One region of the Roseibium sp. AWQ4_254 genome, then DNA from elsewhere that is predicted to be linked to it. Evidence: riboswitches for the same ligand, from Rfam matches in the RefSeq annotation. Region 1 holds a riboswitch; the other holds the start of a gene.
The links. A riboswitch is a leader RNA that binds a small molecule or an ion and turns the genes downstream of it on or off. The one in region 1 is predicted to bind cobalamin.

Region 2: it holds a riboswitch for cobalamin, as region 1 does, so the genes downstream of both, ACXAIC_RS05430 (DUF1636 family protein) here and cobU (bifunctional adenosylcobinamide kinase/adenosylcobinamide-phosphate guanylyltransferase) in region 1, are expected to answer to the same signal.

The regions. Positions count from the first base shown of each region.
Region 1 covers NZ_JBSWYH010000002.1:116,774-122,406, forward strand. The annotation lists gene cobN (cobaltochelatase subunit CobN) at 1-2,434, opposite strand, end outside; gene cobW (cobalamin biosynthesis protein CobW) at 2,531-3,652, opposite strand; gene cobU (bifunctional adenosylcobinamide kinase/adenosylcobinamide-phosphate guanylyltransferase) at 3,649-4,200, opposite strand; cobalamin riboswitch at 4,234-4,444, opposite strand; tRNA gene ACXAIC_RS02325 (tRNA-Asn) at 4,759-4,834, shown strand; gene ACXAIC_RS02330 (3-hydroxybutyryl-CoA dehydrogenase) at 5,098-5,633, shown strand, end outside.
Region 2 covers NZ_JBSWYH010000005.1:121,380-127,012, reverse strand. The annotation lists gene ACXAIC_RS05445 (FecCD family ABC transporter permease) at 1-470, opposite strand, end outside; gene ACXAIC_RS05440 (ABC transporter substrate-binding protein) at 561-1,496, opposite strand; gene ACXAIC_RS05435 (ABC transporter ATP-binding protein) at 1,513-2,286, opposite strand; gene ACXAIC_RS05430 (DUF1636 family protein) at 2,283-2,717, opposite strand; cobalamin riboswitch at 3,052-3,262, opposite strand; gene ACXAIC_RS05425 (ABC transporter substrate binding protein) at 3,477-4,430, shown strand; gene ACXAIC_RS05420 (S9 family peptidase) at 4,502-5,633, shown strand, end outside.

The DNA of each region.
Region 1 (5,633 bases):
GGCGCAGGCGGGTCTCGATGCTCTCCAGCACCGCTTTCGTGCGTGCCCAGGCCTCGCGCGGCTTTTGATCGCCTGCGACAAGATCGCGGCTCAGCAGCTCGATCCGCTCAACCGTATCCCCCGCAGAGCGCCACGGCGCGTCTGAAAGATCCGCAAGATCACTCGGTTTTTTACCTGTCCAGGTTTGAGAAAAGTCACAGTCGAGCGGGTCAAAATCGCCCAGCAGAAGATCGTGTGCGATGGCTCGTTGCAGGCTTTCCTCATCCGCAGCTTCACCTCTTGGCACCCGGACCAGAGCACATAGCAGGTCCGTCAGCTGCTCCCCATCCGGGCTTTCTCCCAGAATATGCAGGCCATCCCGGATCTGCAGCTCTTTCAGATCGCATAAGTGGGCATCGAGCCGGGCAAGGCGGGTCTCCTGATCCTGGTGCTCGTCCAGACCGATATCCTTGTCGAGCCCGTGGCGCGTGGCCACGTCCAGAATGTCCCGTGTCAGGGCCTTCAAACGGCGCGGATCAACCCCGGCGGCGAGGTAATATTCATCCAGCAAGGTTTCCAGCTCTTCTCCAACCCCATAGCTTTCCGCCCGCGTTAAGGGCGGTGTCAGATGGTCGACAATAACGGCCGAGGTCCTGCGCTTGGCCTGTGCCCCCTCGCCCGGATCATTGACGATAAAGGGATAGATATTCGGCACCGGACCCAGCACGGTTTCGGGAAAACAGTTTTCCGACAACGCCAGCGCCTTGCCGGGCAGCCATTCCAGATTGCCGTGTTTGCCAAGATGAACCACGGCATCGGCGCCAAAGACCTCCCGCAGCCAGATGTAAAATGCGAAATAGTGGTGCGGTGGCACCAGATCCGGATCGTGATAGGTCTCTTTCGGATCAATATTGTAGCCCCGTGCGGGCTGAATGCCGACAATCTGGTTGCCAAACCGGTGCAATGCCAGACGGAACGCGCCCTCCACCACATGAGGATCGTCGTCCGGCGCGCCCCAGCGCGCAACAACGGCGGACCTGACCGGATCGGTCAGTTTGGCGAACGCCCGGTGATAGTCCGCCAGCGGCAACGCCTCATGCGCCTTTCGGTCAGAGCGTCCATCAAGCGCATTGGTCACGCCGGACGTCAGCACGGCCATCAGATCTGTGGCTGTTTCCGGTGCGTCTCCAACCTCGTAGCCTGCCGCCTTCATGGCCTTCAAAAGACCTGTGCAGGAGGCGGGCGTATCCAGCCCCACCCCGTTGGCCAGCCGTCCATCCCTATTCGGATAATTGGCCAGGATCAAAGCGGTTTTTTTGGCGCCCGCAGGCGTCTTGCCGAGCCGGGCCCAGTTGGCGGCCAGCGCAGCCACGAACCGTATCCTGTCCGGCACCGGCGTGAAACGGACCGGGACCGACTGGGTTTCGGGGTCGAATATGCCTTCTTCCTTGAACGAGACGGCGCGGGTCAGAAGCCTGCCATCGACCTCCGGCAGGACCACATGCATGGCAAGATCGCGGATCGACAAGCCCTGATCGCTGTCCTGCCAGCCCTCTTTTGATGAGGAGGAGAACACCAACTGCAGCACAGGCTTGCCGGTCCGGTCCAGCGGCGTCGGCGTGTGGGCAAGGCCCGCCTTGGAAACGGCAAAGGCGGTCGCGTTCAGCACCACATCGGGGGCGGCCTGATCAAACAGGTGCTCCAGCACGGCAACGGCTTCCGCATCCTTCAAGCTGGAGACAAAAACCGGCAACACATTGAGGCCTTCCGCCTCGAGCGCTGTGACAAGCGCATCAACCGGCGCGGTCTGCGCACCTTGCACCAGCGCCCGGTAGAAGGTGATGGCCGCCACCTGGCTCCCCGGATCACGCCAGAGCGCCTTGATAGCAGCCAGATCCGGAGCAGACTGGCCTTTGAGATAGAGACCGGCCCGGGGCAGCGGCACGGGCTGGGGCGGCTCCTCCCCAGCCCCGATAAGGTGGGCCGCATAGGCCAGCGCATTGGCGTAGTTGGCAGCGCCCCCTTCCACACAATAGCGCCAGATCCGGCGGGCCTCTTCCACAGGCCGGGTGGAGCGGGCCGCCAGATCCGCATCCCACTTGTCGTCCCCCGGCAGGACAATGAGATCCAGCGCGGCGGCCCGGGCTTCTTCCTCAAACCGTTCCAGTCCGTAGCGCCAGTATTCAATGCCGCCCAGAAGCCTCAAAATCACCAGTTTGGAGCCGCGCACCGTCTGTTCGGCATAAAGATCTGCCGAATAGGGGTGGGTCAACGCCATCAGATTGGCCAGGCGCAAACTGGCGCGGTCTCTTCCAAGTCCCGCATGGGCCGCGGCAAGGCCGCCAAGTTCCGTATCTGCAGCCGACAGGAACAGAATATCGGCCGGCGCCTGCCCCAGATCGACAGCATCGCCGCCGTCATCGATCCGGCGTGTCTGGCTGGCAAGAATATGCATGGGCGGGTGGAGCTTTCTTCAGGGTCAACCGGGGCGCCCGCTTCAAGCAGAGCGCCCCAAAACGGGGCCATGTGGCAAGGCTTTTAAGAGCGCCGCTCAAGCGGCTTCGCGGACGCGGCCCAAAAGGCCGCGCACGGCGTCAAGGTCAAAGCCTTTCAGGCCGATGACCACCAGACGGCCTGCGCTTTCCGCCCCCGCTGCAAACCAGGTCTCCACCCGGGGGCCCACCGCCTGCACCATAGCGGGCGCTGCCTTGCCATGGATCCGGACCGCACCCTTGATCCTGAAGACACCTTTCAAGGCCATGGCCTCCAGCACCCTGGCTTCAAGAGAGGCGAGACTGTCAAATTCCGGGCAGTCGAACACATGGCTTTCAAAATCATCATGGTGGTGATGGTCATGTTGGTGATCATGGTGATGATCATCCCCGCCATGGGACGGCGCATCGTCATGGTGATGATGGTGATGCTCATGGCGGGCGCCCATATCGTCTTCGGCAGCGGACTGACGCCCGAGCAGGACCTCGATCGGCAAGGTGCCCTTTTCCGAGGCAATCACCTGAACCGCCGGGCGGATATCTGCCCCAATCCGGCTTTCAACCGCTTTCAGCGCCGCGTCCGCAACAAGATCCGCCTTGTTCAGAACCACCAGATCGGCGCAGCGCAGCTGGTCGTGAAACAGTTCTTCCACCGGGCTGTCATGGTCCAGCGCCTCATCCGCCGCGCGCTGCGCCTCAAGCGCGGCTTCATCCAGCGCAATCCGGCCCTCGGCCAGCGCAGCGGCGTCCAGCACCGTCACGACGCCGTCGACCGTCACTCTTGTTTTGACACTTGGCCAGGAAAAGGCGCGCACAAGCGGCTGTGGCAGCGCCAGCCCGGACGTTTCAATGACAATATGCTCCGGCGGAGTATCCCGGCCGAGCAGCATTTCCATGGTCGGCAGGAAGTCATCGGCCACCGTGCAGCAAATGCAACCATTGGTCAGCTCGACCACCTCTTCCGCCGCGCAGTCCGGATCAGCGCAGCCATTCACAAGCGACCCGTCAAAGCCCATATCCCCGAACTCATTGACAATCAGCGCGATTTTCTTGCCGTTGGCATTTTGCAGGAGATTGCGGATCAAGGTGGTTTTGCCCGCCCCCAGAAAGCCCGTCACAATTGTCGCCGGGATCTTCTGCCCCGGTGTTTGAAGGGTCTGTGTCATATTGCTCTGTGTCATAGGGTAATGTCCGGTTGGTTGGCGGGTTTCAGCAAAAGGGGCAGTCCGGCCGCCACCAGCACGACCTGGGCACAGACCCTGGCCATGTCCTGATTGAGCCGTCCTTGCGCATCCCGGAACGCTCTGGACAGTTGATTGTCCGGCACGATGCCCTGGCCGACTTCATTGGAAACAAAGACGACCGGGCCCGGCAGTCCCTCAACCGTCCTGCACAGCGCGTCCGTCTCGGCAGCGGCATCCTTGTCCGCAAAGGTCAGGTTGGAGAGCCAGAGGGTCAGGCAATCGACCAGCACCACCCGGCCCGGTTGGCAGGTGTCTTCAAGCACACGTTTGAGGTCGGTCTGTTCTTCAATCGTGTGCCAGCCCGCGCCGCGCTGTTGCCGGTGAGCGGCAATACGGTCCGCCATTTCGGCGTCAAAGGCCGCGCCGGTGGCCACATAGATTTTTTCAAGGCCGGAGGTGACCGCAAGCTGTTCGGCAAAGCGGCTTTTCCCGGAGCGGGCACCGCCAAAAACAAGCGTGGACCTTGGTCCGGTAGCTGCACTCACATCTGTCTCCCGGCCGTCCACCCGACAGCGTTCTGGGTTGCTGGATCAACGGCCGGTCTCCTGGCTCACGGTGTCTGGCCTCCCGCACCCCTTCCCGGCCCTCTCCGGCCAGTGGTTCTTGTGCGCTCGTTCACCGTTTACAGTTGCGGGGGCAGCTCCGGAATGGCGCCAGAGGCGATGCACCGGATTCCCGTTTCATCCGGATCAGCAAGCCCGATCCGGAACCGTTTCAACCTTTCGTACCTGCATTCCCGGTATGTGACAAGCAGATAACCAGGCAGCGCCCCTTGCCCAATTGAGCTATGGCTCCCGCATCGCCTGGCCGGGGCTCCGCGCAAGGGGAGCAGCTCCAGCCGGTCTTGAGGCTAAATCCGCCCGGGTTTTCACCAGGACCGTCCCTTTCTACCTTTCTGGAATCCTTACGGTTTTCCACATGCTGGATAAAAAAATGACAGCGGGATGAAAAAAACGCGATCGAGGGCTTGGCAAACGGATCATGCCTTTGTTATACGCATCTCCATCGACGGGGCAGCGACGCAGCGGCCCCGAGCGTGGTGATCCCCAGTAGCTCAGTTGGTAGAGCAAGCGACTGTTAATCGCTGGGTCGCTGGTTCGAGTCCGGCCTGGGGAGCCATCACCACTTTTGTCTCTCTTAAAAATTCAGTCATCCTGAACGGGGCTGCGGCCGGCCCGGCGCGAACCTTATGTGCTACGCCGATGACGGCGCCACACATGTGCCCTGCCCTTACGGCCTGACGCCGATTTATTTTCAGGCATCCCGCCCCAAGCAATTGCGCGGCCAGTGTTTGGGTGTCATGAAGGCGCCATCAGGCGGGAGGTATCATCTGAGCCCCTCCCTCCGGCCTTCCTCCTTTCCCGAACCGGCAATGGTGACACATGGACATTCAGAAAGTTGGCGTGATTGGCGCTGGAACGATGGGCAATGGCATTGCGCAGACCTTTGCGATGGCCGGGCTCCAAGTGATCATGCAGGATATTTCCGAGGCGTCGCTGGAGCACGGCAAGGGCACCATCGGCCACAGCCTGTCCCGGCTGCAGGCGAAAGAGAAAATCTCGGCGGACGAGGCCGCAAACTCTCTGGCACGCGTGACCACAACGACTGATGTGACTGCCCTTTCGAGCTGTCAGCTGGTGGTCGAGGCAATTGTGGAGAATATCGGCATCAAATCCAAGGTAATTTCCCAGCTCGACGAAATTTGCGGGCCGGAGACGATCATTGCCTCCAACACCTCCTCCATCTCCCTGACCCGGCTCGCGGCGGCCTCCAAACATCCCGAACGGGTCATCGGCATGCATTTCTTCAACCCGGTTCCGGTGATGAAGCTGGTGGAGATCATCCGCGCCCTTCAGACCAGCGACGAGACCTGTGAACGGATCACCGCTCTCACCAAGACCATCGGCAAGGCGCCCCG
Region 2 (5,633 bases), on a different contig from region 1:
AAGGAAACCGCCACCCCGGCCAGCACCAGCCGGTCGGCACTGGTCGCAGAGGCAAAGCGGGTGACGCCCAGCACCACCAGAGTGGCTGCCAGCGCTCCGGCAAACGCCATCAGGGGAACGGTCAAAAGCCCCAGAAACAGCCCCGTGTGCAAAAGCGCCAGAATGGCCCCGGCCGCACCGCCTGAGGAAATGCCCAGAAGATGGGGATCTGCCAGGGGATTGCGGGTCACCGATTGCAGAGCAGCCCCTACAATCGCCAGCCCGGCTCCAACAAAGGCGGCCAGAAGGGTACGCGGCAAGCGGATGTTCCAGACAATCGCCTCCCGGCCTGCCGACCAGGTGACCTCTACCAGGCCGGGCAGCATCTTGTTGGCCACCACACCGAAGACCGTACCGGGGGCAACCGGAACCGCCCCGACGGAGACGGCCAGAACCACCGAGACCAGCAGCACGCCCGCCCCGGCGGCCAGAAGAAGCGCAAAGCCCCCTCTGGAGGCTTTGACCGGGAGTGAGTCTGTGACTGGGTCCTGCGAGGGAGGAGCCGGGCGTTGCAGCAAGGCTCAGTCTCCCCAGAAGGCCGCAGCCAGTTTCTTCACCGCCTTGATGTTGCGCGGGCCCGGCGTTGCTTCCACATATTCCAGCGTCACAAACCGGTCGTTGCGCACCGCATTGATCTGTGCCAGCGCCGGATTGGTTTTCATGAACGCCCGCTTCTGGTCCGCAGTCACATTGCCGTAATTCACGATCACGACCACATCCGGGTTCTTTTCCACCACGGTTTCCCAGTCGACCTTCGCCCAGCTCTTGTCAAAGTCATCCAGAATGTTGACCCCGCCTGCGGCCTCGATCAGTGCAGTCGGCATGGCGTAGCGGCCCGCTGTGAACGGCCGATCTTCTCCACTGTCATAGACAAAAACTTTCAATGTTTTATCTGATCTATTTAAAGTCGATTTGAAGCTTCCCAACTCGGCCTTATATCCGTCCACAAGCTTCTGAGCCCTGTCTTCCACGTCAAAGATCCGGCCCAGATTGAGCAGGTCATTATACATGTCCTCCATGGAGACCTTCGGTTTGTCACCAATATGGATGCAGGATTCCGTCAGTTCATAGACCTTGATACCATAGGGCGTGAGGGTTTCCGGCGTCACCTCGCCGCCCACTTTCATGCCGTAATTCCAGCCGGCAAAGAGGAAATCCGCATCTGCGCCGACCAGCACTTCCTTGGTCGGGTATTTGGCCGCCAGTTCCGGCAGCTTGGCCACGCCCGCGCGCATGTCCTCATCCAGCGTCTTCCAGCCGGAAATGCCCGTATACCCGGCCATGCGGTCGCGCAGGCCCAAAACCAGCATCATTTCAGTCAGATTGACATCATGGGAGACCGCCGCCTTCGGTGGATGGTCAAACGTCACATCCCGGTCGCAGCTGCGGACAGTGGTTTCGGCAAATGCCTGGGCGGAAAACAGCGAGGCGGCAAGACACAGGGCCAGTCGTTTCATGAAGAACTCCAGAGTTTCAAAGGTGAAAAGTCAGATGCGGCTCATTGCCCGGCACCAGCTTCTGGCGCTGCGCCTGAACGCAATAGGCTTGTTCGATATGGGTCGGGGTCAGCACTTGTTCGGGCAGACCAAAGGCAACAGCACTGCCCTTGTGCAATAACAGAACCCGGTCGCAGACCCGCCCGGCAAGATTCAGATCATGCAGGCTTGTGACAATGGTGATGTTGAGACTGCCGATCAGGGCAACGATCTCTAGCTGATGGCGGATGTCGAGATGGTTTGTCGGCTCATCCAGTACAAGCAGCTGCGGCTCCTGGGCCAAGGCCCTTGCCACCATCACCCGCTGGCGCTCCCCCCCGGACAAGGTCCCGAAAGATCTGGAGGCAAGAGGCGAAAGCCCCATGCGTTCTAGAGACGCCCCGGTGATCTCCCGGTCCCGTTTTCCGGCAGCGGCAAAGCCGCTGCCATGGGGCCTGCGGCCGAGCGAGACGATTTCGTGGACGCTCAAGGCAAAATCAGTCGGCTGCTCCTGAAGAACAGCAGCCACTTTGCGCGCGGTCTGCCGGGCAGACAGTTTCCACAGATCAGCCCCATCGAGCAGGATCATGCCGGAGCTCGGCCTGTGAAACCGATATAACAGCCGCAGCAAGGTCGACTTGCCAGCCCCATTGGCCCCGGCAATTCCAAGCACCTGCCCCGGCGCCAGATCGAAACTGACCGATCTAAGAATGGTCGTGCCCTGCCCGGTGGCCCAGCTGGCTTCTTTCACGGAAAGCGACGCGCCCGTCATAGCTGGCCCCCCATGGCAGCTCCGCCGTTTCGGGCAGCTTCACAGGCTAAACAGAGGAACTGCCTGCCAGCGCCGCGCGGCTTGCCCGGCCGCGTGCCGGAATTGAACCAGCCATCCAGCGGCTCCCGGTACTGGTTAGCAAAGGCAACAAGATCCCCGATATCCGGCTGCGGATCGATGTCCCCGAAAAAACAGGCTGCTTTGTCCCTGACGCTGAAGGCAACCTTGCCGGGCCGGTCGCAGCCCGCCATAAAGGCCAGGCCGGACAGATCAAACTCCGGAATTTTTCCAGACGCAGCCTCTCCGGTCTGCCCAATCGGCAATGAATGCAGAAGCTGCGTGATCAGCTCCGGCCCGGGGCGGCCATCCGGCCCTCCCGATTGTTCTGGAAGGCCTTGCGTGGTCCGGAGGCCCGGCTGCCCCTGCTTCATGTGCCCCTGCTCTGCGCTAACAGCTTGTGTGCCGGCACACGGACGCATGCGGGCAGGTCAAGCCGAGATGAAATTTGTAATGTTATTACATTACGATCTTCGGACGGCGCAAGCAGCTTTTCCTGTCCGTTCGCACAGGTGGCCCGCCCGGTGCGGCTGCTCGAGGCACAGACCAGCCCAGGCGGATCTCCGCAGGGGTCACAGGTTTGGAAACGTCTCCGGCTCATATCGCCCTCCGCGACCAAACGGGGCTTTCAAGAACCGAATGTCCGGCCAGGCCGGGATCATATGTGATGCCATGTCATCCGCTCCTCCGGAACACCCCGTCCGGGTTGAAGTTATGGGTGATATGGCAGGTCTCCTGACTTGCGGGTCGCTGCGCACCTGAACCTTCCCGGGCATCCCCAGTGGTGTTGTCAGGTTTGCTCTCCGCTCACAGTTGCGGGGGCAGTCACGGACTTGGTGCCTGTTGGCTACGCCGCACCGTGTTCCCTTTTAATCCCGATCCGTCTCCGGATACGAGAACCATCCCTTTGTGTGTGTCGAATTCCGAAGCGCCTGTCAATAGTTAACACAAAAAGTTGTAACTCGAAATAATACACTTAAAACAAAAGCAACCCTAAGATTCCAATCAAAAATTTATACATCCAAAGAATTTTTGAATGCCGGTTGATAATATCAATCAAAACAATATCATTAACCTTACAGTATTTATCGAAAAATAAGCAGAAACAAGATTCACAACCGAGAGATAGTATTGTGTTTCTACGGCTGACAATAGCATTTCTTCTGATCTCCGCTTTCAGCGCCGCTCCGGTATGGGCGGATGCAAAGTCCATCCTGATCATCACCTGGCGCGGCACCACTGAGGCGGAGGACGGCTTTGTCCGCAAGCTTGAAACCTTGGGGGTTGACGCTGACTTTGAATATTTCGATGCCCGCAGAAGTGAGGATGAGCTGGCCCGGTTTCTGCGCGACAATCTGGACCATCTGAAATCAAAGGACCTGATCTACACATTCGGGACAACCGCAAGCCTGACCGTTCAAAATTTCGGTGCAGGCGGCGTGCCTCATGTCTTCAATATTGTGGCTGATCCGGTTGGCGCAGGACTGGTGCTCTCCCTGGACCAGCCTCCGGACGGACTGACCGGTGTGAAGATGTCTCTGTCCCCGGACACCAATCTGGATTTGCTGCGCAAGATCTACAGTTTTTCGTCCGTTGCCATCCTGTTCGATCCCCGCGAACCCAATGCGATTGCCGAAACGGACCGGCTGACCCAAGCCGCCGAAGCGCTTGGCATCAAGGCGGTGCGCCTGCGGTTTTCGCCCGATGCAGATGAGAAGGACCTGCAGATCGCGGCCCTGAAACCGCAGCTCCGATCCGTCGGCGCCCTTTATGTGACAGCCTCTTCATCTTTTGCTGCACATGCCGAAGCGATCGCAGAGCTCGTCCCGCCTGATCTGGTCAGTATCGGCTCCTCAACCGCCTATGTGACAGAAGGGATAATGCTGGCCTTCGGGACGGAATACCGGGAACGGGGAGAAGCTGCGGCGCGAATGGCCGCAAAAATTCTTCTTGAAAAGGTTCCCCCGGGTAGTTTGCCGGTCAGTGAAGTGCACGCCAGCGAAGCAACACTCTATATCAAGGCGGGCAGCCCGGCTCTGGACAAGCTGAACCTGGACAAGGTGCGCAACCGGATCGTCTACAAATAGGGCCTTCCTGTCTCTGGCCGGCAGGAAATCCCATCTTGCCATGACCGCTCAAAAATCCTACCTGCTTGGCCATGACCAAAAGCACTTTGCCTCCCCGCGCCGAAGCGCGCCCCGTCACCCTTGAAACCCACGGCATTTCCCGGCAGGACGACTTTGGTTGGCTGCGGGCGGACAATTGGCAAGAGGTCATGCGTGACCCGGCCGTGCTGGACGCTGACATCCGGGCCTATCTGGAGGCTGAAAACGCCTACCAGGAGGAAGCCATGGCCACCACCAGCGCGCTTCAGGAGACGCTCTTTGCAGAGATGCGTGGCCGCATCAAGGAAGATGACAGCTCCGTGCCCGCCCCGGACGGACCTTATGCCTATGGCATGAAGTATGAGACCGGCGGCCAGCAGCCGATCTTCTTCCGCACCCGGCGGGAGGGCGGCGAGGAAACGATCCTGCTGCATGGCGACAAGGAAGCGGACGGCAAGGCCTATTTCCGCATTGGCGGGGCCAGCCAGTCGCCGGACCACACCCTGCTGGCATGGGCCTATGACGACAAGGGCTCGGAATATTATTCCCTGCAGCTGCGCGACACCGCCACCGGCAAGGATCTGGACTACAGCATTGAAGACACGGGCGGCGGCGGCGTCTTTTCCGCCGACAGCAAATTCGTGTTCTATGTCCGCCTCGACAGCAATCACCGGCCCTCAAAGCTCTTCCGCCACAAGATCGGCACCGATCCGGCCGAAGATGTTCTGGTTCACGAGGAAAAGGATGCCGGCTTCTTCATGGGGGTCGGCAAGACCCAGTCCGGCGAAACGATCCTGATCGATATCCATGACCACGAAACCTCCGAAGTCTGGATGATCCCGGCCCATCTGCCCGAAACCCCGCCCCAGCTGATTGCGCCGCGCGACACGGGCGTGGAATATTCGGTCGATGACCACGGTGACACGCTCTATATCCTCACCAATCTGGGCAGCGCAGAAGATTTCAAGATCGTTACCGCGCCAAAGGCGACCCCAGGCCGGGAGTTCTGGAAAGACTATGTCGCACACAAACCTGGCTGCCTGATCCTCGCCCATTGTGTCTTCAAGACCTTCATGGCACGGCTGGAGCGCGAAGACGGCCTGCCGCGCATCGTCATCCACCGCCTGGCCGATGGCCTGGAACATTCCGTCGAATTTGACGAGGAAGCCTATTCGCTTGGCTTTG